Linked DNA regions of Thermochromatium tepidum ATCC 43061. The protein of the gene in region 1 binds, or shares a complex with, the protein of each later gene. Links are inferred from orthologs where the notes say so. Each region holds a gene or a part of one and is shown on either strand. Other genes may lie near its edges.

Region 1 (5,252 bases):
CGACGAGTCGCTCGGGGCTCTTGTCGGCCAACACCGCAAGCACCGCGCGCAGGCGTCCAGGACAGGCGAAGGCGCGCAGATTGGCGGCCAGGGCGGTGGCTGCCTCGCCATTGTGGGCCACGTCCAGGATCCAGGTGATGTCGCCCGACATGACCTGGAAGCGTCCGGGCAGACGCACCCGTTGCAGACCGGCGCGGATGGCATTGACCGGAACCGGGAGCTGTTCGCGCAGTGCCTGCAAAGCCGCAATGGCGGCTGTGGCATTGTCGAGCTGGAACGGACCGCGCAGCGCCGGGACGGGGAGCGCCAGCCGCTGTCCATCGGGACCGGTCCAGACCCAGCCCTCGGCGGTCGGTGCATGATCGAGCTCACGCCCGAGCTGGAGCGGGAGTGCCCCGATACGGGTCGCCTCGGCACGCAGTGTCTCGGGGGCGTCGCGCTGACCGATGATCGCCGGACGTCCGGCACGGAAGATCCCGGCCTTCTCGCGCGCGATCGACTCCAGGTCCTCGCCCAGCCAGTCGGTATGGTCCAGCCCGATGCTGGTCACGACGGAGACCTCGGCGTCGATCAGATTGACCGCATCCAGCCGCCCGCCGAGCCCGACCTCCAGCACGACGAGATCGGGACGGGCGCGGGCGAAGCGGTCGAGCGCCGCCAGCGTACCGAACTCGAAATAGGTCAGCGAAATCTCTCCACGCGCCCGGTCGATGCGCGCGAAGGACTCGCACAGTGCCTCATCCGCAACCGGCACGCCGTCAAGCCGTACCCGCTCGTTGTAGCGGCACAGATGCGGCGAGGTATAGACCCCACAGTGATAGCCGGCGGCGAGCGCCATCGCCTCGATCATGGCCACCGTCGAGCCCTTGCCATTGGTGCCGCCGACCGTGATCACCGGACAGGGCAGCCGCCCGCCCTCTGGGGCCAGCCGCGCCCACACCGCGCCGACCCGCTCCAGCCCAAGATCCATCCGGCGCGGATGCAGGTTCGACTGCCAGACCAGCCAGTCGTCGAGCGTCGTGAAACGCACCATACCCGTTGTCGCGTCTGCGCTCAGACCGGCACCACGGTCCGGCAGTAACGCGGACGGTGCATGAGCAAGGCCAGTAGATCGGCCAGCCGCTCCCGCAGGTCGCGTCGGTCGATGATCATGTCGAGCGCCCCCTTCTCCAGCAGGAACTCGCTGCGCTGAAAGCCTTCGGGCAACTGCTCGCGCACCGTCTGCTCGATGACGCGCGGTCCGGCGAAGCCGATCAGGGCATTGGGTTCGGCGATATTGAGATCGCCCAGCATCGCCAGACTGGCCGAGACCCCACCCATGGTCGGATCCGTCATCACCGAGATGAAGGGCAGACCGCGCTCGCGCATCCGCGCCAGGGCCGCGCTGGTCTTGGCCATCTGCATCAGCGAGAACAGACTCTCCTGCATCCGCGCCCCGCCGCTCGCCGAGAAGCAGACATAGGGCGAGCCCTGCTGGAGCGCCGCCGCCACACCGCGCACGAAGCGCTCACCGACCACCGACCCCATGGACCCGCCCATGAACCTGAACTCGAAGGCCGCCGCCACGATGGGCATCTCCTTGAGCCGGCCGCGCATCACGATCAGCGCCTCCTTCTCGGAGGATTCCTTCTGGGCTGCCGCGAGACGGTCCTTGTATTTTTTGAGATCCTTGAACTTGAGAGGATCGAGCGACTCGAGATTCGCGCCGATCTCCTCGCGACCCTCGGGATCGAGAAAGGCCTCCAGGCGTCGGCGTGCGCCGATCCGATTGTGATGGCCACACTTGGGACAGACCTCGAGATTGCGCTCGAGCTCGGCACGATAGAGGATGGCACCACAGCCCGGGCACTTGACCCAGACACCCTCGGGTACGGCGCGCTTGGTGCTGGAATCGATGCGGATGCGGTCTGGGATGAGCTTCTCGAACCAGCTCTTGCCCTTGTCCATCGCCTGTTTCATGGTGGCGGTGGCCTGGGCCTGAACCTTCAGTTTGGTGGATTCTTGCATCGTCGTTGGTGTGCTCTGGACCTAGGTTACAGTGTGGGTTGACGATCAGCGCACCCCGTCGATCGCCGTGCGCAACTCGGTGAGGAAGGTCGCTACCGTCTCGGCGATGCGCTCGGGCGTCGCGGCGAGCGCCTCGATCCGCGCGACGATGGCACTGCCAACGATCACGGCGTCGGCGACCTTGGCCAGGCGCGCCGCCGTCTGCGCGTCCTTGACCCCAAAACCGACGCCGACAGGAATCTCGATCGCCGATCGGATGCGCGAAAGATGCTCGGCGACATCCGCCGTGTCGAGATTGGCCGCGCCGGTCACGCCCTTGAGCGAGACGTAATAGACGAAGCCCGAGGCCAGGGCGCCAATCCGCCGGATCCGCTCCTCGGTCGAGGTCGGCGCCAGCAGATAGACCAGATCCAGCCCCTGCGCCCTCAGCGTCTTGACCAGATCAGACCCTTCTTCCGGCGGCACGTCGACGATCAGAACGCCATCGACACCAGCGGCTTGCGCCCGCTCGGCAAAGGCGGCATAGCCCAGGCGCTCGATCGGATTGAGATAGCCCATGAGCACCACGGGCGTTTCGCTGTCGCGCTCGCGGAAGGTGCGCACCATCTCCAGCACCTCGGCCAGCCGCACGCCCTGGGCCAGCGCGCGTTCGGTCGCGCGTTGGATCACCGGGCCATCGGCCATCGGGTCCGAGAAGGGCACGCCCAGTTCGAGGATGTCGGCCCCGGCCGCGACCATGGACTGCATCAGCGGTACCGTGAGCGCCGGCTCCGGATCGCCGGCGGTGACAAAGGGGATGAGCGCGGTGCGACCCTGCGCCTTCAGTTGGGCAAAACGCTGTGCGATGCGACTCATAGGACCAAGCCCTCGTGACGCGCGACCGTGTGCATGTCCTTGTCTCCGCGACCGGAGAGATTGACCAGGATGCTCTGATCGGGACGCAGGCTGGACGCGAGCCTGTGGGCATAGGCGAGCGCATGGCTCGATTCGAGCGCCGGGATGATGCCCTCGGTGCGCGTGAGATGATGGAAGGCCGAAAGCGCCTCCTCGTCGGTGACGGCGACATACTGGGCGCGCCCGCTGTCCTTGAGCCACGCATGTTCGGGGCCGACGCCCGGATAGTCGAGCCCGGCCGAGATCGAGTGAGTCTCGAGGATCTGGCCGTCGTCGTCTTCCATCAGATAGGTGCGATTGCCATGCAACACACCCGGACGCCCGGCGGTGAGGGGCGCGGCGTGATGGCCGGTCTCGATGCCCTCCCCGCCCGCTTCGACCCCGTAGATCGCCACATCCGTGTCCGCGATGAAGGGATAGAATAGACCGATGGCGTTCGAGCCACCGCCGACACAGGCCACCAGTGCATCCGGCAGGCGCCCGGTGCGTTCCAGCATCTGGGCGCGCGCCTCGCGCCCGATCACGGTCTGGAAGTCGCGCACCATCATCGGATAGGGATGTGGCCCGGCGACCGTGCCGATGATGTAGAAGGTATCATCGACATTGGTCACCCAGTCGCGCATGGCCTCGTTCAGCGCATCCTTGAGGGTGCGTGAGCCTGAGGTTACGGGCACGACCTTCGCGCCCAGGAGGCGCATCCGATAGACATTGGCCTCCTGGCGTGCGACATCGACCTCGCCCATATAGACCACGCACTCCAGCCCCAGACGCGCAGCGACCGTGGCGGTCGCCACACCATGCTGACCAGCGCCGGTCTCGGCGATGAGACGGGTCTTGCCCATGCGCCGGGCGAGCAGCGCCTGACCGATGGTGTTGTTGACCTTGTGCGCGCCCGTATGATTGAGATCTTCGCGCTTGAGATAGATCTGGGCCCCACCCAACTCGCGGCTCCAGCGCGCGGCATGATAGAGCGGCGATGGCCGACCGACATAGTCGCGCAGATCCGCATCCAGCTCGGCCTGGAAGGCGGGATCGGTCTTGCAGCGTTCATAGGCCAGTCGCAGCTCTTCGAGCGGATGCATCAGTGTCTCGGGGACGAACCGCCCGCCATAGGGGCCGAAGTGTCCGGTTGCATCCGGCAGGTCATATACATCCAGGCGTTCAGCCTGGCTGATTGCGACGTCGATCACCATCTCTTACCCCTTGCATGAAAGCGAAAATAAGGTCTGGATCCTTGATGCCCTTGGCGGTTTCGACCCCACCGCTGACATCGACTCCATAGGGTCGCACCTGTTCGATGGCCTCGGCGACATTGGCCGGGGTCAATCCACCGGCCAGCAGGATCTCGGAAGCGAGGTCGGGCGGGATACGCGCCCAGTCGAAACACTGGCCGGTGCCACCGGCGCGTCCGGGCTCATAGGCGTCGAGCAACAGACCATCGGCACCGCTGAAGCGTTCGCGCTCGGCGGCCAGGTTGATTTCTGGGCGCATCCGGATCGCCTTGATCCAACGCCGTCCGAAGGCCGAACAAAACCCAGGTGACTCGTCGCCGTGGAATTGGAGCAGATCCAAAGGCACCTGCTCCAGGGTCGCCGCGATGGCCTCGGGTCTGGCATCGACGAACAGCCCGACGGCGGTGACAAACGGCGGTAGCGCCCGGCACAACTGAGCGGCCTGCTCGGGTGTGACCGCGCGCGGACTGGCGGGATGAAAGACGAAGCCGACCGCATCGGCCCCGGCCGCCACGACAGCGGCGATATCCGAGACCCGCGTCAGGCCGCAGATCTTGACCCGTGTTCGCTGAATGTCACCTCGTCTCATACGATCCCGACTCAAACGTCCCGCAAACGCTGGAGCGGATCGGTGCAGTCGCACTGGGGCAGACCGAACTCGGCTGGATAGTCGGCCCGAACGAAATAGAGCCCCTGCGGCGGCGCGGTGACGCCACCGAGTCGCCGGTCGCGGAGCTCCAACAGTTCGCGCGTCCAGTCCACCGGGGCCTCGCCGCGTCCGATGGCCATCAGCACCCCAGCGATGTTACGCACCATGTGATGCAGAAAGCCGTTGGCACCGATCGCCAGGGTGATCAGTCCATCGCGCTCGCTGAGATCCAGATAGAACACACGCCGGATCGGACTCTTGGCCTGACAGGACAGGGCACGGAAGCTCGAAAAGTCATGCTCGCCGACCAGAGCGATGGCAGCGGCGCGCATCCGTTCCAGATCCAGCGCTTCATGCACCCAGACGGCACGATCGCGCTGGAGCGGCGAACGGGTGCGCCGTGCCAAGATCTGATAACGGTAGTGCCTAGCCTGGGCGCTGAAGCGCGCATGAAAACGACCATCGACCGG
Region 2 (5,329 bases), 1.2 Mb from region 1 along the record:
GGCCATGCACCAGCAGACCGAAGAGCGTGAGCGTCCAGATATCGATCCGCACGCGACCGGCCTGGTACAGGGCATGGAACGCGACCCCCAGCACCGCCGCCGTCAGGATGGTTCCGACACCCATGTAGACGCCGGGACCGCCTAGCCAGACCCGATAGGCCGCCGCGATCAGTGCGGCCACAGCGGCGGCCAGGGCACCACCGAACAGACCGGCCAGCCCCACCACCACGGTGCGTCCGTCGAAGATCAGATCGGGCATCAGGTGCACGGGATAGAGCATACCCACCAGGGCGACCAGTCCGAAGACCAGGCCGTTGAGGAACTGAACGGACAGGCGCTCGCGCGGCAGGCGCACAATGAAGAGGCTATAGGCCGCCACCAGCGCCAGCAGGAGCGCGGCATTGTGGATCAATTCGGTCAGGATGCTCATCGATTGACTCTTGGACTTCGGGGTCGCCCTTTCGGGACCCTGTGCCCCTGTCCACTGAGATGTTCGCGCCCGGAGGGTTCAGGCCTTCCCGGCCTCGGTGTCGTCGGTCACACACACACATCCAGCGGGCGACCGAATCCCGGCCAATCCGGCTGCCAGGAAAATCCAGACCATGACAGGATCAAGTTTAGACCGATCCCGTCGGCGGGGCCATGACAAGCGCAGACCCCGGCGATGGCGATGAGCCGTTCGCCCTGGAAGATCAGGGGTAGATGTCCTCTGAGCCAGACCGGGACACCGGCCTCCTGGAAGCGCTTTTTTAGGGCGCGGCGCGGTCGGTTCGCCGCACTCCGGCAGACGTCGCCCGTCCGACCGAAGCGAACCTGGAGATCGATCGCCTTCATAACACCCTGAGATGACACTGAAGTGACGGGGTCTCGCATCGCGGTGGGTCGGACGTCCGGCGCGTCAGGGCCGGGATGCCGGCGCCACTCCAACCGCCCGAAGCCTGCCGGTAGCTCTAGGACACCACGCTCGCCGATGATCCGCCAGGGGATAGACGTCTCATTTGGCAGCGGTGGCGGAAGCGGGCGCAAGGCCAGCAGCTCACCGCGATAGCGCCGCACCTCGCAGCCATCCCAGTCGACATACGGATTGGCATCCGGGCGTGCGGCGGGTAGTTCGTCGATGAGGCGCTCGAGGATCCGGCTTGGGGGCAGTCTGAATCCCCGTGTGCTCAGCCAGCGCCGCACCACGGCCTTGCGCAGTGGGCGGTCGAGCCGTGCGAGCGCGGCGAGCGAGAGCGCGCCCGGTTGGAGGCCGCACACCGCGGCCAGCGCCTGATCGGCATAGCGATCGACCAGCTCGACGGCCTCGGCACAATGGCGCGCGCTGCGCGCCAGGGTCGCATCCAGCGACGGCCAGCGCGCGCGTAGGACTGGCAGTACCTGGTGGCGCAGATAGTTGCGGTCGAACGCGGGATGGGCGTTGCTGGGGTCATGGATCCAGTCGAGGCCCTGGCGCTGTGCATACTCAGCGAGCGACCGACGGCTGAAATCGAGCAGGGGTCTGACGAGCCGCCCGGCGCCGAGCGGCGCTGAGACCGGCATGGCGGCCAGACCCTGCGGCCCGCTGCCGCGCAGCAGCGCGAGCAACAGGGTCTCGGCCTGATCGTCGCGATGCTGGGCGGTGAGCAGGAGCTCGCCCGGGGCGAGCAGGCGACGAAAGATGGCGTAACGCGCCTCGCGCGCCCAGGACTCTAGGCTCTCGCCAGGCCCGGGGGATGCACTCAGACGTTCGATCCTGAGCGGGATATTCAGGGCGGCACAGCGTGCGGCACAGTGTTTGGCCCAGTCGGACGAGCGCGCGTTCAGACCGTGATCGACATGCACGGCCCTGATCCGATCGGCTGAGTCTGCGCCCGGCAGCCGCGCGCGCCTTGCGGAGAGCGCATCCAACAGGACGCTGGAATCCAGTCCGCCGCTGTAGGCGACCCAGTAGCACCGAACCGCGCCGAACGGGATGAGGCGCTCCAGCAGCGCATCGGGCGAGAACTCGTTCGTCGTCACGCGGACGCCGGGGTTGGCGGCTCGGCTCAGGCTTCCTTGAAACGCCCGAAGCCCATCAGACGCTTGTAGCGTGCGGCGACCAGTGCATCCATGTCGAGCTTGTCGAGCATCTCCAGACGCGCGAGCAGGGTCTGTTTCAGCGTCTTGGACATGGCGTCCGGGTTGCGGTGGGCGCCGCCTAGTGGTTCCGGGATGATCTCATCGATTAACCCCTGCTCCATCAGTCGATCGGAGGTGATGGCCATGGCCTCGGCGGCCAGCTGCGCCTTGTCGGCGCTCTTCCACAGGATCGAGGCACAACCCTCGGGCGAGATCACCGAATAGGTGCTGAACTGCAACATTCCGAGCCAGTCGCCTACCCCGATGGCCAGGGCGCCGCCCGAACCGCCCTCCCCGACCACGGTGCAGAGGATTGGGGTGCGCAGACGCGACATCTCGCGCAGATTGCGCGCGATGGCCTCGCTCTGACCGCGCTCCTCGGCCCCGACACCTGGATAGGCGCCTGGGGTATCGATGAAGGTCAGGATCGGCAGCCGGAAGCGCTCGGCCATCTCCATCAGACGCAGCGCCTTGCGATAGCCCTCGGGACGCGGCATCCCGAAGTTGCGCAGGATCTTTTCCTTGGTATCGCGCCCCTTCTGATGGCCGATGACCATCACTGGCCGACCATCGAGTCGTGCCAGTCCGCCGACGATGGCGTGGTCGTCGGCAAAGGCCCGATCGCCGTGCAGCTCGTGGAATTCATCAAAGATGCGTCGCACATAGTCGAGCAGATAGGGACGTTGCGGATGGCGCGACAATTGCGAGATCTGCCAGGGTGTGAGCGAAGCGAAGATCGACTCGGTCAGTGCCCGACACTTGGCCTGCAGGCGATCGATCTCCTCCTGGATGTTGAGGGCGTTGCCATGGCCCACCAGCCGAAGCTCCTCGATCTTGGCCTCGAGTTCAGCGATGGGTTGTTCAAAATCGAGAAAATTGAGATCCATGGGTTCCGAGATCGTTTGTCTGAACCGCGCCTGATGGAAGGCTCGCAACCGAGCATCGAGAGGTAAAGGGGCGATAATCTAGCGCACCCCGGTTTCCGAGTACAGCGCGGCACAATCCTGATCCCAGGGTCAGCCGCGTGCCGGCGGCATCCTGAACGACTGGTTCGAACCCGGCCACCATTCTTGCAAATGCTCGGTGGCCCAGCGCAGACCCTGGTTCATCCAGGTCTCCAATCCGGCCAGGACGGCGCGCGGATCGAGGTCGAAGCGCTCCAGCACGCCCTCTACGGGTGGAGCCGTTGCAATCAGGCCGGCGAGCACTGCGGTCATGGCCAGTGTGCTCCAGGGATATTTGAGGCTGATCGGCTTGAGCGCCGTGCCGAACGAACGCTTGACCTTGGCGTTGAACAGATCGACGCTCGAAAACTCATCGAGCACCAGATGGGTCAGATAGCCGAGGCCGATCATGAGACCGGCGGTCCAGGCGCGCTCAGCCGAAGGTTCCCCTAGCCAGTAGGCGAGATTGGTCGTGGCCAAAGACACGACGGCGACCGCTAGCCAAGAATGCCAGACCCCACGATGGACGGTGAGGCTCGAAAAGACCTTTAGGACACCATAACGCACGGTAAAAAAGACCGTGGTCCAGATCACCGCTAGGTCCAGTGGCTGAAAACGCTGGGTCAGCGGCAGGGTCAAGGCGAAGGCCAACAGGGCCCCCAGGACGTTGAACAGCGCGCTGGTCGGCTTGGAATGCTTCAGGTCGATGTCCGGCAGCAGACTGCCGGCCACGCCGAGGACGAACAGAATCGGCATCCGTGACGGTTCGCTCAGGCCCATCGCGTGCATTGAAAGGGTGGCGGCGGCACTGACAAGGATGCCGACATTGAGATGTGTTTGAAAATTGGCCATATGCCTCGCGCTCAGTGCAAACCTCGTGTCCTGGCCAACCTCAGCCCGACGGCGGATCCCGGAGCGATTTTAGCGACAGGGCAGTCCATGAACAAAAATTCGCGGCGCGGCGGATAATGCGCCCCAAGGTTTATCCATGAGGTTCGACACCATGCCCCGTTCGTCACTGACACTCGCACTCGTCCAGCAGTCCGACCAGGGGAGTACAGCCGCCAATCTGGATGACGGCGAGGCCGCCATCCGTGCCGCCTCGATCCGCGGCTGCGAGCTGGTGCTGCTCCAGGAGCTGCACAACGGCCCCTATTTCTGCCAGACCGAGAACCCGGATCTGTTCGATCTGGCCGAGCCGATCCCAGGCCCGACCACCGAGCGTCTGAGCACGCTCGCGCGCGAGCTGCAGCTGGTGATCGTGGGCTCGGTGTTCGAGCAGCGTGCACCAGGTCTCTATCACAGCACCGCCGTGGTCCTGGATACGGACGGCGCCCTGGCCGGGATCTATCGCAAGATGCATATCCCAGACTTGCCGGGTTGCTACGAGAAGTTCTATTTCACCCCAGGTGACCTGGGCTTCAACCCGATCGACACCGCGGTTGGACGCCTGGGCATCCTCCTGGGCTGGGATCAGTGGTTCCCCGAGGCGGCGCGCGCCCTGGCGATCGGCGGCGCCCAGATCCTGCTCGCCCCGAGCGGCATCGGCACTAACCCCAATGATCCGAGCGAGGAACAACAGCGCCGGATCCAGTCCTGGATCACGATCCAGCGCGGACATGCCATCGCCAATGGTCTGAGCCTGGCCGCCTGCAACCGGGTCGGCTATGAGTCCGACCCCAGCGGTCTGACCCCAGGGACGCGCTTTTGGGGCAGTTCCTTCGTCTGCGGCCCCCAGGGCGAGATCCTGGCCCAGGCCGAGGATCAGGCGCCCAAGCTCCTGGTCGCCGAGGTCGATCTGACGCGCACCGAGCCGGTGCGCCGACTCTGGCCCTTTCTGCGCGATCGGCGTATCGATGCCTATGAGGATCTGGCGCGACGCTTCCGTGACTGAGCACTGAGGACCGGGCATTGAGAATCGCGCCTGGAGGCGCGCTATGCTTTGCTCCGACTGCAACCCTGAGGCATCCCCCTGGAGGACCACCCAATGACCCAGACCCATGACCCCAAACTCCTAATGCGTTCGATCATCCAGCGCATCGCGACCGGACCCGAGCTCTCCAAGGACATCACATTGGAAGAGGCGCGCGCCGGGATGCGCGCCATCCTCGACGGCGCGGTCGATCCGGTCCAGGCCGGGATCTTTCTGATCGCACTGCGCATGAAGCGTGAGACCGACGACGAGATGAAGGGCGTGCTGGACGCCATCCGCGAGGCCACGGGGCATGTGGTGGCCGAGGTGGACGAGGTGGTCGATATCGCCGACCCCTATGACGGCTACAACCGCT
Region 3 (5,366 bases), 550 kb from region 1 along the record:
TGCGATCAGCTGATGCCAGCGCGATCCTAAGAATGCCTGGGATGAAGCCCCGATCTCAGGGGCAACCCCGACTCGGATCGGGAAGCACAGTGCCGGGCCACCTTCAGTGCGCGCCGGGGGTAGCAACCAGCGCACCAGCCAGGGGAACGGCAGGACCAACAGGATCCAGGGCCAGTCAAGCGTGATCATCGTTTTTCATCGACAGCGGCGCCGACCGCGATCCAGCGCTCGACCAACTCGGCCAGTGGCTCGACCTCGAGGTCGATCTGGTCGGCGGGGCGATGGGCCGACTCGACCAGCACGCGACCAACACCCTTGCTGAAGGCGCCAGCACCACCGGTCGCATCCAGAAAGGCCAGCCAGTCCTCCCCGACCAGACCTGCGACCTGGGCGCGCGGGTAACGCGCCAGGGCCAGACGCCGCAACAGATGCGACAGCTCGGCCAGATAACGCCGCCGATCGCCATGGACCGCCAGCTCGCGCCCCAGCCGCGCGAGTTCGCGTCGCGCCGCCCGCTGGACGGAGGCTCGGCTTCGCCGACGCCACCAAGGGCGCACGACCAGAACCAGTGCGATCAGAACCACCGCCACCAGCCACCAGCCCGGTGCCGGCGGCCACCAGGAGACCGGCTCGGGCAGATGCCAGTCACGCAGATCGGCCAGCGGATCCGTGGTCATGACGCGCGTCTCGCCGCCGTAATCGCGCGCCGCGCCCCGAGCGCCAGTGCCAAGGCCGGTCCGACGGGGTCGGCGGTCGACAGCCTGAGCCAATGCGCGCCATGCCGGCGTGCCAGCTGTTCTAGCAACACCAGCCGTCGTTCGAACGCCGCCTGATAGCGCATTCGCGCCACGCCGCTGGTCAGATCCAGGATCCCGCGTCGCCCCCCTATCAGCACCGGATAGCGTCCGGCGGGCGGCGCCTTGGCCTCGATCGGATCATAGACCAACACCAGCAGCAGTTCGCTCTTCGCGGCCAGGCGCGCGATCCAAGTGCCATCCGATCCGTCCAGATCGGCGAAGTCGCTGATGAGCGCGATCAGGCTCCCCGGACGCACCAACGCGGCCAGAGAGGACGCGGCTGCCGCCAGGCCGGTCCAACCGCCCTCCTCCGTCAACGGATCGAAAGGCGTGGCCAGACGTTCGAGCAGCGGCAGCAGACCCGCGCCGCGCGCCGCCGGGCGCCGCTCCAGATGACGCGCCTCGTCGAACACCAGGCCACCGACCCGATCACCACGATCGACCGCCGCCCAGCCGAGAAGCGCCGCCACCCGCGCTGCGACCACGGATTTGAAGACCACGCGCGTCCCGAACCGCATCGAAGGTCCCTGATCGACCAGCAGCCACACCGGGCGCTCGCGCTCCTCGCGAAACAGCTTTACATGCGGCGTGCCTGCACGCGCCGTCACGCGCCAATCCATGTTGCGCGGATCGTCGCCCGGCAGATAGACGCGCGACTCGTCGAACTCCATGCCGCGCCCACGAAAGCGCGACAGATGTCCGCCGCTACGGGTGGCCAGTACCCGACCACGCGGGGCCAGATCCAGCCGTCGCGCCTGGGCACGGAGCGCGATGAGCGCCTTGAGATCGGCGCAGAGGCCTGCTTGAGTCCGGTCGTTCGAATCCGCCATGCCCAAGCCTCGCTCAGGGTGCCGGGACGTGCGCCAGCAGCGCCTGGATGAAGTCGTCCGGTCGACGCCCCTCGGCCTCGGCCTCGTAAGACAAGAGCACCCGATGGCGCAGCACATCGGGCAGGAGCGTCTGGATATCCTCGGGCGAGACGAAGTCGCGTCCCGCGAGCCAGGCACGGGCGCGCGCGCAGCGGTCGAGCGCGATGGTCGCCCGTGGACTGGCGCCGAATCTCAGCCAGCCGTCGAGCGCGCGCGCATAGGCGCCGGGGCGGCGCGTGGCCATCACCAGATGCACTAGATAGTCCTCGACCTCGGGGGCCAGGTAGAGCTCCAGGATCGCCCGCCGCGCCGCAAAGACCTCGGCCTGGGTCAGGACCAGCCTGGGCGTATCGTCCGGCACAGACCGTGCCCGATCGCGATTGAGCCGCAGGATGGCGCGCTCGGTCTCCAGATCGGGGTAATCGACGCGCACATGCAGCAGGAAGCGATCGAGCTGGGCCTCGGGCAGCGGATAGGTGCCCTCCTGCTCGATCGGGTTCTGGGTGGCCATGACCAGAAAGAGCTCGGGCAGCGGGTAGGTCTCGCGCCCAACCGTGACCTGACGCTCACCCATGGCCTCTAGCAGCGCCGACTGCACCTTGGCCGGGGCGCGGTTGACCTCGTCGGCGAGCAGCAGGTTGTGGAAGATGGGACCGCGATCGAAGCGAAAGCTGCCGTCGTGCGGGCGGTAGATCTCGGTTCCGGTGAGATCGGCCGGCAAGAGATCGGGTGTAAACTGGATGCGATGGAAGTCGCCCTCCAGCCCGGCGGCGAGCTGCTTGACCGCCGTGGTCTTGGCCAGACCCGGGGCCCCCTCGACCAAGAGATGCCCATCGGCCAGTAGGGCGATCAGCAACCGCTCGATCAGGCCCTGTTGCCCGAGGACGGCACGTGCGATCTGATCGCGCAGTGCCGCGAAACGCCGGGCCAGAGCGGCTTGGCCATTCGTCCGGGCGTCCGCGCCCTTGTTCAAGTCCCCCTTGTTCGAGTCCAGGTTGGGGCTTTGTTCCAAGGCTCGCCTCCTCATAGATCTCACACGCCTGCGACCCCCGGCCAGCGGCTATGGATGGCCGATCGGGACATTAGATTTGCAGGTTTTATCGAGCGACGCGGTTAAAACTTTTTAAGGTCGATGAATTGTGGATGACACGCCCGCCCCCTATCCTGGTTCGGCCATCCCAGCTCCACAACAGAGGACGACACCATGATCCGATCCAATCGGATCGCCGCTTGCGCCATCGCCGCGCTCTTTGCCGGCGCATCCTTCACCACACGTGCCTGGTGGGGCGGCCCTGGCGATGGCAACGGCCTCTGGGACAACAGAGGCGACATGTTCGGCGATGGCTATGGCGACTTCAACATGAATATGAGCGGCGGCGGACGCGGTTATGGCCGTGCCTACAATCGCGGCTATGGCTATGGCGTTCCCTACGGCGGCTATGGAATGCCCTATGGCGCGGTTCCGCCCCAGATGCCCGCTGCTCCTGCCCAACGACAAGCGACCCCAAGCCGTGAGATCTGGCCCTCCCAGTGAGCGGTCTGGCCGCGAGCGATCGCGTCCACATTGAAAAGACGCCTCGGGCTCTTCCCGAGCCGAGGCGTTTGGCCTGCCGGAGACGATGCACCCTGGCGGCTAGAGGCCGAGCATCTTTTCCAGATAGTGGATGTTGGCGCCGCCGGCCAGGAAGCCACCATCGCGCATGATCGAGCGATGGAGCTTGATATTGGTGTTGATGCCCTCGATGACCGTCTCGCGCAGGGCATTGCACATGCGCGCGATCGCCGCTTCGCGATCCTCACCATGGGCGATGAGCTTGCCGATCATCGAATCATAGTGACAGGGCACGGTATAGCCTGAGTAGATATGGGTATCGATCCGTACCCCAGGACCGCCCGGGGCATGGAAATCGGTGATCTTGCCCGGACTGGGCAAGAAGGTGTCTGGGTGCTCGGCGTTGATGCGACACTCGATGGCATGTCCGCGCATCTGGATGTCTTCCTGCCGATAGCGCAGCGGCTCGCCGGCGGCAATCAGGATCTGCTCCTTGACGATATCCACCCCCGTGACCATCTCGGTGACCGGATGCTCGACCTGGACGCGGGTGTTCATCTCGATGAAATAGAACTGCCCGTTTTCATAGAGGAACTCGAACGTCCCCGCCCCGCGGTAGCCGATCGAACGACAGGCCGCGGCGCAGCGCTCGCCGATCGCACGGCGCTGTTCCTCGGTGATCCCGGGCGCGGGCGCCTCTTCCACCACCTTCTGATGCCGCCGCTGCATCGAGCAGTCGCGCTCGCCGAGATGGATGGCATTGCCCATCTGGTCGGCCAGGACCTGGAACTCGATATGACGCGGGTTTTCCAGATATTTCTCTAGATAGACCGTATCGTTATTGAAGGCCGCCGCCGCCTCGGCCTGGGTGAGGGCGATCGCGTTGAGCAGGGTCGCCTCCGAGTGCACCACGCGCATCCCGCGCCCACCACCGCCTCCGGACGACTTGATCATGACCGGATAGCCGATCTCGCGCGCGATCTCGAGTGTCCGCTTTTTGTTGTCGTCGATCGGACCGTCGGAGCCGGGCACGCAGGGCACGCCAGCGGCCTTCATGGCCGCGATGGCCGAGACCTTATCGCCCATGAGCCGAATGGTCTCGGGACGCGGGCCAATGAAGATGAAGCCCGACTTCTCGACCCGCTCGGCGAAGTCGGCGTTTTCCGACAGAAAGCCATAGCCGGGATGGATGGCCACCGTGTCCGTGACCTCGGCGGCGCTGATGATGGCCGGGATATTGAGATAACTCTGGAGCGCTGGGGCCGGGCCGATGCAGACCGACTCATCGGCCAGCAGCACATGCTTGAGATCGCGATCGGGCTCGGAGTGGACGGCGACCGTCTTGATGCCGAGCTCACGACAGGCACGCAGGATGCGCAGCGCGATCTCACCCCGGTTGGCGATCAGAACCTTCTCGATCATGGCGGGCATGATGGCAGACCTCAGTCGATCAGGAACAGCGGCTGGTTGTACTCCACCGGCTGTCCGTTCTCGACCAGGATGCGCCTGACCGTCCCTGCGTACTCGCTCTCGATCTGGTTGAGGATCTTCATCGCCTCGATGATGCAGAGCGTATCGCCCGGCTTGACCGTCTGCCCCTCCTCGACGAAGGGTTTGGACGTCGGCGAGGGCGCGCGATAGAAGGTCCCGACCATGGGTGAACGCACCAGGTGACCAGTGGTTTGGTCCTCGTCCTCGTCATCTACCGACTGGGCGGTCGGTGTGGCGACCGGCGGCGGGGCGGTGCCCACCGTGGGCATCGGCATCCCCGGGGGTAGGTAGAAGGGCATCGCCGTACCGCCGCTCGGTTGGCGGCTGATGCGCACCGATTCCTCGCCCTCGTGGATCTCGATCTCGGTGACATCGGATTGTCCCAACAGCTCGATCAGCTTCTTGACCTTGCGAATGTCCATGGTGTCAGTGGTTCTCGTTCGTTGGATCCTGGGCCAGTCGACCGAGCGCGGCGCTTAGCGCCAGCGCATACCCCTCGGCCCCGAGCCCGCAGATCACGCCCACCGCGATGTCGGAGAAATAGGAGTGGGTGCGGAAGGGCTCGCGGGCGTACACGTTCGACAGGTGTACCTCGATGAAGGGGATGGCCACGGCCAGCAGGGCATCGCGCAAGGCGACGCTGGTGTGGGTAAAGGC
Region 4 (5,291 bases), 550 kb from region 1 along the record:
TTGATGCCCTCGATGACCGTCTCGCGCAGGGCATTGCACATGCGCGCGATCGCCGCTTCGCGATCCTCACCATGGGCGATGAGCTTGCCGATCATCGAATCATAGTGACAGGGCACGGTATAGCCTGAGTAGATATGGGTATCGATCCGTACCCCAGGACCGCCCGGGGCATGGAAATCGGTGATCTTGCCCGGACTGGGCAAGAAGGTGTCTGGGTGCTCGGCGTTGATGCGACACTCGATGGCATGTCCGCGCATCTGGATGTCTTCCTGCCGATAGCGCAGCGGCTCGCCGGCGGCAATCAGGATCTGCTCCTTGACGATATCCACCCCCGTGACCATCTCGGTGACCGGATGCTCGACCTGGACGCGGGTGTTCATCTCGATGAAATAGAACTGCCCGTTTTCATAGAGGAACTCGAACGTCCCCGCCCCGCGGTAGCCGATCGAACGACAGGCCGCGGCGCAGCGCTCGCCGATCGCACGGCGCTGTTCCTCGGTGATCCCGGGCGCGGGCGCCTCTTCCACCACCTTCTGATGCCGCCGCTGCATCGAGCAGTCGCGCTCGCCGAGATGGATGGCATTGCCCATCTGGTCGGCCAGGACCTGGAACTCGATATGACGCGGGTTTTCCAGATATTTCTCTAGATAGACCGTATCGTTATTGAAGGCCGCCGCCGCCTCGGCCTGGGTGAGGGCGATCGCGTTGAGCAGGGTCGCCTCCGAGTGCACCACGCGCATCCCGCGCCCACCACCGCCTCCGGACGACTTGATCATGACCGGATAGCCGATCTCGCGCGCGATCTCGAGTGTCCGCTTTTTGTTGTCGTCGATCGGACCGTCGGAGCCGGGCACGCAGGGCACGCCAGCGGCCTTCATGGCCGCGATGGCCGAGACCTTATCGCCCATGAGCCGAATGGTCTCGGGACGCGGGCCAATGAAGATGAAGCCCGACTTCTCGACCCGCTCGGCGAAGTCGGCGTTTTCCGACAGAAAGCCATAGCCGGGATGGATGGCCACCGTGTCCGTGACCTCGGCGGCGCTGATGATGGCCGGGATATTGAGATAACTCTGGAGCGCTGGGGCCGGGCCGATGCAGACCGACTCATCGGCCAGCAGCACATGCTTGAGATCGCGATCGGGCTCGGAGTGGACGGCGACCGTCTTGATGCCGAGCTCACGACAGGCACGCAGGATGCGCAGCGCGATCTCACCCCGGTTGGCGATCAGAACCTTCTCGATCATGGCGGGCATGATGGCAGACCTCAGTCGATCAGGAACAGCGGCTGGTTGTACTCCACCGGCTGTCCGTTCTCGACCAGGATGCGCCTGACCGTCCCTGCGTACTCGCTCTCGATCTGGTTGAGGATCTTCATCGCCTCGATGATGCAGAGCGTATCGCCCGGCTTGACCGTCTGCCCCTCCTCGACGAAGGGTTTGGACGTCGGCGAGGGCGCGCGATAGAAGGTCCCGACCATGGGTGAACGCACCAGGTGACCAGTGGTTTGGTCCTCGTCCTCGTCATCTACCGACTGGGCGGTCGGTGTGGCGACCGGCGGCGGGGCGGTGCCCACCGTGGGCATCGGCATCCCCGGGGGTAGGTAGAAGGGCATCGCCGTACCGCCGCTCGGTTGGCGGCTGATGCGCACCGATTCCTCGCCCTCGTGGATCTCGATCTCGGTGACATCGGATTGTCCCAACAGCTCGATCAGCTTCTTGACCTTGCGAATGTCCATGGTGTCAGTGGTTCTCGTTCGTTGGATCCTGGGCCAGTCGACCGAGCGCGGCGCTTAGCGCCAGCGCATACCCCTCGGCCCCGAGCCCGCAGATCACGCCCACCGCGATGTCGGAGAAATAGGAGTGGGTGCGGAAGGGCTCGCGGGCGTACACGTTCGACAGGTGTACCTCGATGAAGGGGATGGCCACGGCCAGCAGGGCATCGCGCAAGGCGACGCTGGTGTGGGTAAAGGCAGCCGGATTGATGAGGATGAACTGCACCCCATCGCGCCCAGCCTGATGGATGGTCTCGATCAGGACGTGCTCGGCGTTGCTCTGCACGAAGGTCAATTCATGGCCGGCTTCCCGGGCCATGGCCACAAGCCGGTGCTCGATGTCGGCCAGGGTGGCGCGCCCATAGTGACCGGGTTCGCGGGTGCCGAGCAGATTGAGATTGGGTCCGTTCAGGACCAGGATCGAGGCCATGGCGCCAATCGCTTGCAGACCAAAGAAGATAAGGAGACGCATCATTGCCATCCGGAGGAAATCGGCGGCAAATCATGCCAAATTGTGCGGATTTCGCAGGATCTTGTCCAGCAAGGATCAGGGTGTGCGTGAGACGTGCGGTCCATCCTTCACGAGCAGCGAGTCCAGGTAATGGGTCAGTTCCTCGGTGCTCAGTTCGCCGATCTGACTGTGGACACGCCGCCCATGCCGATCGAAGATCAGGGTGAAGGGCAGCACTTCGAGCCGGTTGCCGAGTCTCACCGAGAGTTCGAGCACCTCGGGCGTGGCGATCAGGAGCGGATAATTGACCGGGTGCGCGGCGACGAAGGCGCGCACCTCCTCGACCCGATCGACGGCGATGCCGACAAACTGTACGCCGGATTCGCGCAGCCGTTCCTGAGCCTCGACGAACCTCGGGATTTCGGACAAACAGGGCGGACACCAGGTGGCCCAGAAGTTGACCACCAGCACCTTGCCGGCCCAGGCACTGCTGGAGACCTGGCGTCCTTCAAGGTCTTGCAAACGCAAATCGGGCAGGGTGTCGAGCGACTCGTTTGGGCGCTCGGCCTGTCCGCCGCTGTTGGTGCCCTCGACATCGATCCAGTGCTGACCGACGATGGCCGCCCCGATACTGATACCAGCGGCAAGCACAGTGACCAGGATGACTTTCAAGGCTTTCATGGCGCAACCTGACGCAGATGACGGGCGAAGGGTTCGGCGGGTTTGAAGCCCACCAGACGAAAGTGGGTCAGTTCCCGACCCGCGCGATCGAAAAACAGGATCGCCGGAGGTCCAGGCAGACCGAAACGACCCTGGATCAGGGCGCGATCCTCGGCATCGTTGGCCGTGACGTCGGCCTGGAGCCGAACGAAGCGCCTCAGCTCGGCCATCACGGACGGATCGCTGAAGGTGTAACGCTCCATCTCTTGGCAGGAAACACACCAGTCGGCATAGAAGTCAAGCAGCACCGGTTGGCCGTCCGACCGCGCCTGAGCGAGCTCGCGCTCCAGGTCGGCCACGGATTTGATGCGTTTGAACCCGAGCTGCTCGACCCCGCCCCCAGGGATCAGCCCCCGCAGCGGCTGGAGCGTGTCGCGCCCGCCGGCCGCGGCGCCGATCAGCATGAGCGCGCCATAGATCAGCAGCACCAGACCTAGCCCCTTCCATAGCTTGAACCAGGCATTCGCGCCTGGCTGGAGCTGGTTGAGTGCGCCCATATAGACTGCCGAGCAGATCAGCAGCAGCGCCCAGAGCACCATCGCGAGCGCCGGCGGCAGGAGGCGTTCGAGCATCAGGATCGCCACACCCAGCAGCGCCACACCGAACACGGCCTTGACGGTATTCATCCAGGCCCCAGCGCGTGGTAGATAGCGACCGACCGAGGTGCCGATGAGGATCAGGGGCACACCCATGCCGAGACTGAGTGCAAACAACGCCAACCCGCCGAGCAGTGCATCCCCGGTGTGGCCGATGTAGATCAGCGCCCCGAACAGCGGCGGTGCCACGCAAGGCCCCACGATCAGGGCCGAGAGCAGACCCATGATGGCCACACCGATCAGGGTCCCGCCCTGCTGACGGTTGCTCAGCTCGGCAAGCTTGGATTGCAGGCTGGAAGGCAATTGCAGCTCGTAGAAACCGAACATCGACAGCGCCAGTCCCACGAACACCAGGGCAAAGGCGGTCAGGATCCAGGGATTCTGAAAGGCGGCCTGGAGATTGGCCCCCAATAGTCCGGCGAGCACGCCGACGAGGGTATAGGTCAGGGCCATCGCCAGCACATAGACCAGCGACAGCACGAACGCCTTGCGCGTGGTCAGCCCCGCGCCCTGGCCGGCGATGATGCCCGAGAGGATCGGGATCATCGGAAAGACGCAGGGCGTGAAGGCCAAGAGCAACCCGAAACCGAAGAAGACGGCGATGATCACCCACAGCCCCTCGCCGGCGAGCACGGCGGCGATTCGGTCCTGTTCGGAGACCGGCGGGCCGCTCCCGCCTGGGTCATTGACCGGCGCGGCCTGCACGATTGCCGCATCCTCCGCAACCGACTGGCTCGTCGTCATCGTCGCGGCATCGGCCAGCGTGGCCGGCGCTTCGGGCAGATTGAGCGTGATACGCCGGCTCTGCGGCGGATAGCAGATCCCGATCTCGGCACAACCCTGATATTTGACGATCAGGGTTGCTGTGATCGGCGCAGTCGTTACGCGCTGGAGCTGCACGGTCAGATCCAGTCGGCCCTGATGGATCTCGACATCGCCGATGGAGCCGTCGGGCAATACCGAATCATGCTTGAGCGTGCCCGCCGGACGTTCGATGGTACCGAGCGCGACATCCGGCGAATCGACGAGCGCGATCTCGATCAGATCGGCATAGAGATAGGTTCCGGGCGCGATGTCCCAGGTGAGCCGAACGCGATCGGGCGCCTCGACCTCGGCCTGCACGCGAAAGGCCTGCTCGACCTCGGGGATGTCCTCCGTGCCAGACAGACCGCGAGCCGGCGGCACTGAGGTCAGCAGATCGGCCAGACGACGCGGTTTGTCCCCGGTCGTCGCCGGGGCAGCGACGGGGAGTCTGGCTGCCGGCTCGGGCAACGCCAGCGTCAGTGTCTCACGATGCGGCGGGTAGCAGAATCCGGCGTCGGCGCACCCCTGTGAATCGATCCGCAACCTCAGACGATTGTCCGAGTCCGGTGCGCGCGTGATCGGTAGATCGACCACCAGGCGCCCACGGTAGATCTCGACCTCGCCGAAGAACTCGTCCTGTTTGATCTCGGCCTCGGGCAGGACCGCCGTGCCGAGCCTGATGCCAGGCGTCTCGGAGTCGAACCTGAGCTTGCTCTTGTAGAGATAGTAACCGTCCGCCGTATCCCAGACGACGCGCACCGCTTCCGGCCCGATCACCTCGGCGCTGACCGGAAACGCCTGCTCCTGGCTCAGGAAGTCATCGGCCAGGGCTTGAGTACCGTCCAAGGCCGCCACCAGCCACAGCCACGCCCCGGCCAAAAACCACGGTCGCTTCACGAGTCCTGCTCCACGGCGTTCACGCATTCGCTCACCCAATTCAGATAGTCGC

What was found.
Region 2: the proteins of accD (region 1) and E6P07_RS12310 are in contact, whole or in part, in a solved structure (PDB 8UXZ), measured with the Escherichia coli proteins. The link is inferred for Thermochromatium tepidum ATCC 43061 from one-to-one orthologs.
Region 3: the proteins of accD (region 1) and accC are in contact, whole or in part, in a solved structure (PDB 8UXZ), measured with the Escherichia coli proteins. The link is inferred for Thermochromatium tepidum ATCC 43061 from one-to-one orthologs.
Region 4: the proteins of accD (region 1) and accB are in contact, whole or in part, in a solved structure (PDB 8UXZ), measured with the Escherichia coli proteins. The link is inferred for Thermochromatium tepidum ATCC 43061 from one-to-one orthologs.

Annotation. Positions count from the first base shown.
Region 1 is NZ_CP039268.1:1,441,645-1,446,896, forward strand. What follows is about bases 1-2,782. They hold accD (acetyl-CoA carboxylase, carboxyltransferase subunit beta), read right to left. Parts: upstream 1,948-2,782; coding sequence 1,054-1,947; downstream 1-1,053. Other genes in these bases: folC (bifunctional tetrahydrofolate synthase/dihydrofolate synthase), read right to left, coding at 1-1,033; trpA (tryptophan synthase subunit alpha), read right to left, coding at 2,053-2,782. In the rest of the region: more of trpA, read right to left, coding at 2,783-2,862; trpB (tryptophan synthase subunit beta), read right to left, coding at 2,859-4,088; E6P07_RS06630 (phosphoribosylanthranilate isomerase), read right to left, coding at 4,063-4,722; tRNA pseudouridine(38-40) synthase TruA, read right to left, coding at 4,734-5,252.
Region 2 is NZ_CP039268.1:2,653,841-2,659,169, forward strand. Bases 1,005-3,863 are described here. They hold E6P07_RS12310 (acetyl-CoA carboxylase carboxyltransferase subunit alpha), read right to left. Parts: upstream 2,985-3,863; coding sequence 2,025-2,984; downstream 1,005-2,024. Other genes in these bases: tilS (tRNA lysidine(34) synthetase TilS), read right to left, coding at 1,005-1,998; E6P07_RS12315 (metal-dependent hydrolase), read right to left, coding at 3,114-3,863. Also shown: E6P07_RS12300 (response regulator), read right to left, coding at 1-430; more of tilS, read right to left, coding at 538-1,004; more of E6P07_RS12315, read right to left, coding at 3,864-3,893; E6P07_RS12320 (carbon-nitrogen hydrolase), read left to right, coding at 4,045-4,935; E6P07_RS12325 (anthranilate phosphoribosyltransferase), read left to right, coding at 5,029-5,329. UniProt on the Escherichia coli protein: Component of the acetyl coenzyme A carboxylase (ACC) complex. First, biotin carboxylase catalyzes the carboxylation of biotin on its carrier protein (BCCP) and then the CO(2) group is transferred by the carboxyltransferase to acetyl-CoA to form malonyl-CoA.
Region 3 is NZ_CP039268.1:1,984,849-1,990,214, forward strand. What follows is about bases 2,471-5,366. They hold accC (acetyl-CoA carboxylase biotin carboxylase subunit), read right to left. Parts: upstream 4,641-5,366; coding sequence 3,300-4,640; downstream 2,471-3,299. Other genes in these bases: E6P07_RS09105 (AAA family ATPase), read right to left, coding at 2,471-2,639; E6P07_RS09110 (sulfur globule family protein), read left to right, coding at 2,871-3,200; accB (acetyl-CoA carboxylase biotin carboxyl carrier protein), read right to left, coding at 4,661-5,131; aroQ (type II 3-dehydroquinate dehydratase), read right to left, coding at 5,136-5,366. Also shown: E6P07_RS09090 (vWA domain-containing protein), read right to left, coding at 1-189; E6P07_RS09095 (DUF4381 domain-containing protein), read right to left, coding at 186-677; E6P07_RS09100 (DUF58 domain-containing protein), read right to left, coding at 674-1,627; more of E6P07_RS09105, read right to left, coding at 1,641-2,470. UniProt on the Escherichia coli protein: This protein is a component of the acetyl coenzyme A carboxylase complex; first, biotin carboxylase catalyzes the carboxylation of the carrier protein and then the transcarboxylase transfers the carboxyl group to form malonyl-CoA.
Region 4 is NZ_CP039268.1:1,988,245-1,993,535, forward strand. The notes cover bases 1-2,821. They hold accB (acetyl-CoA carboxylase biotin carboxyl carrier protein), read right to left. Parts: upstream 1,736-2,821; coding sequence 1,265-1,735; downstream 1-1,264. Other genes in these bases: accC (acetyl-CoA carboxylase biotin carboxylase subunit), read right to left, coding at 1-1,244; aroQ (type II 3-dehydroquinate dehydratase), read right to left, coding at 1,740-2,201; E6P07_RS09130 (TlpA family protein disulfide reductase), read right to left, coding at 2,319-2,821. In the rest of the region: more of E6P07_RS09130, read right to left, coding at 2,822-2,903; E6P07_RS09135 (protein-disulfide reductase DsbD), read right to left, coding at 2,900-5,239; divalent-cation tolerance protein CutA, read right to left, coding at 5,236-5,291. UniProt on the Escherichia coli protein: This protein is a component of the acetyl coenzyme A carboxylase complex; first, biotin carboxylase catalyzes the carboxylation of the carrier protein and then the transcarboxylase transfers the carboxyl group to form malonyl-CoA.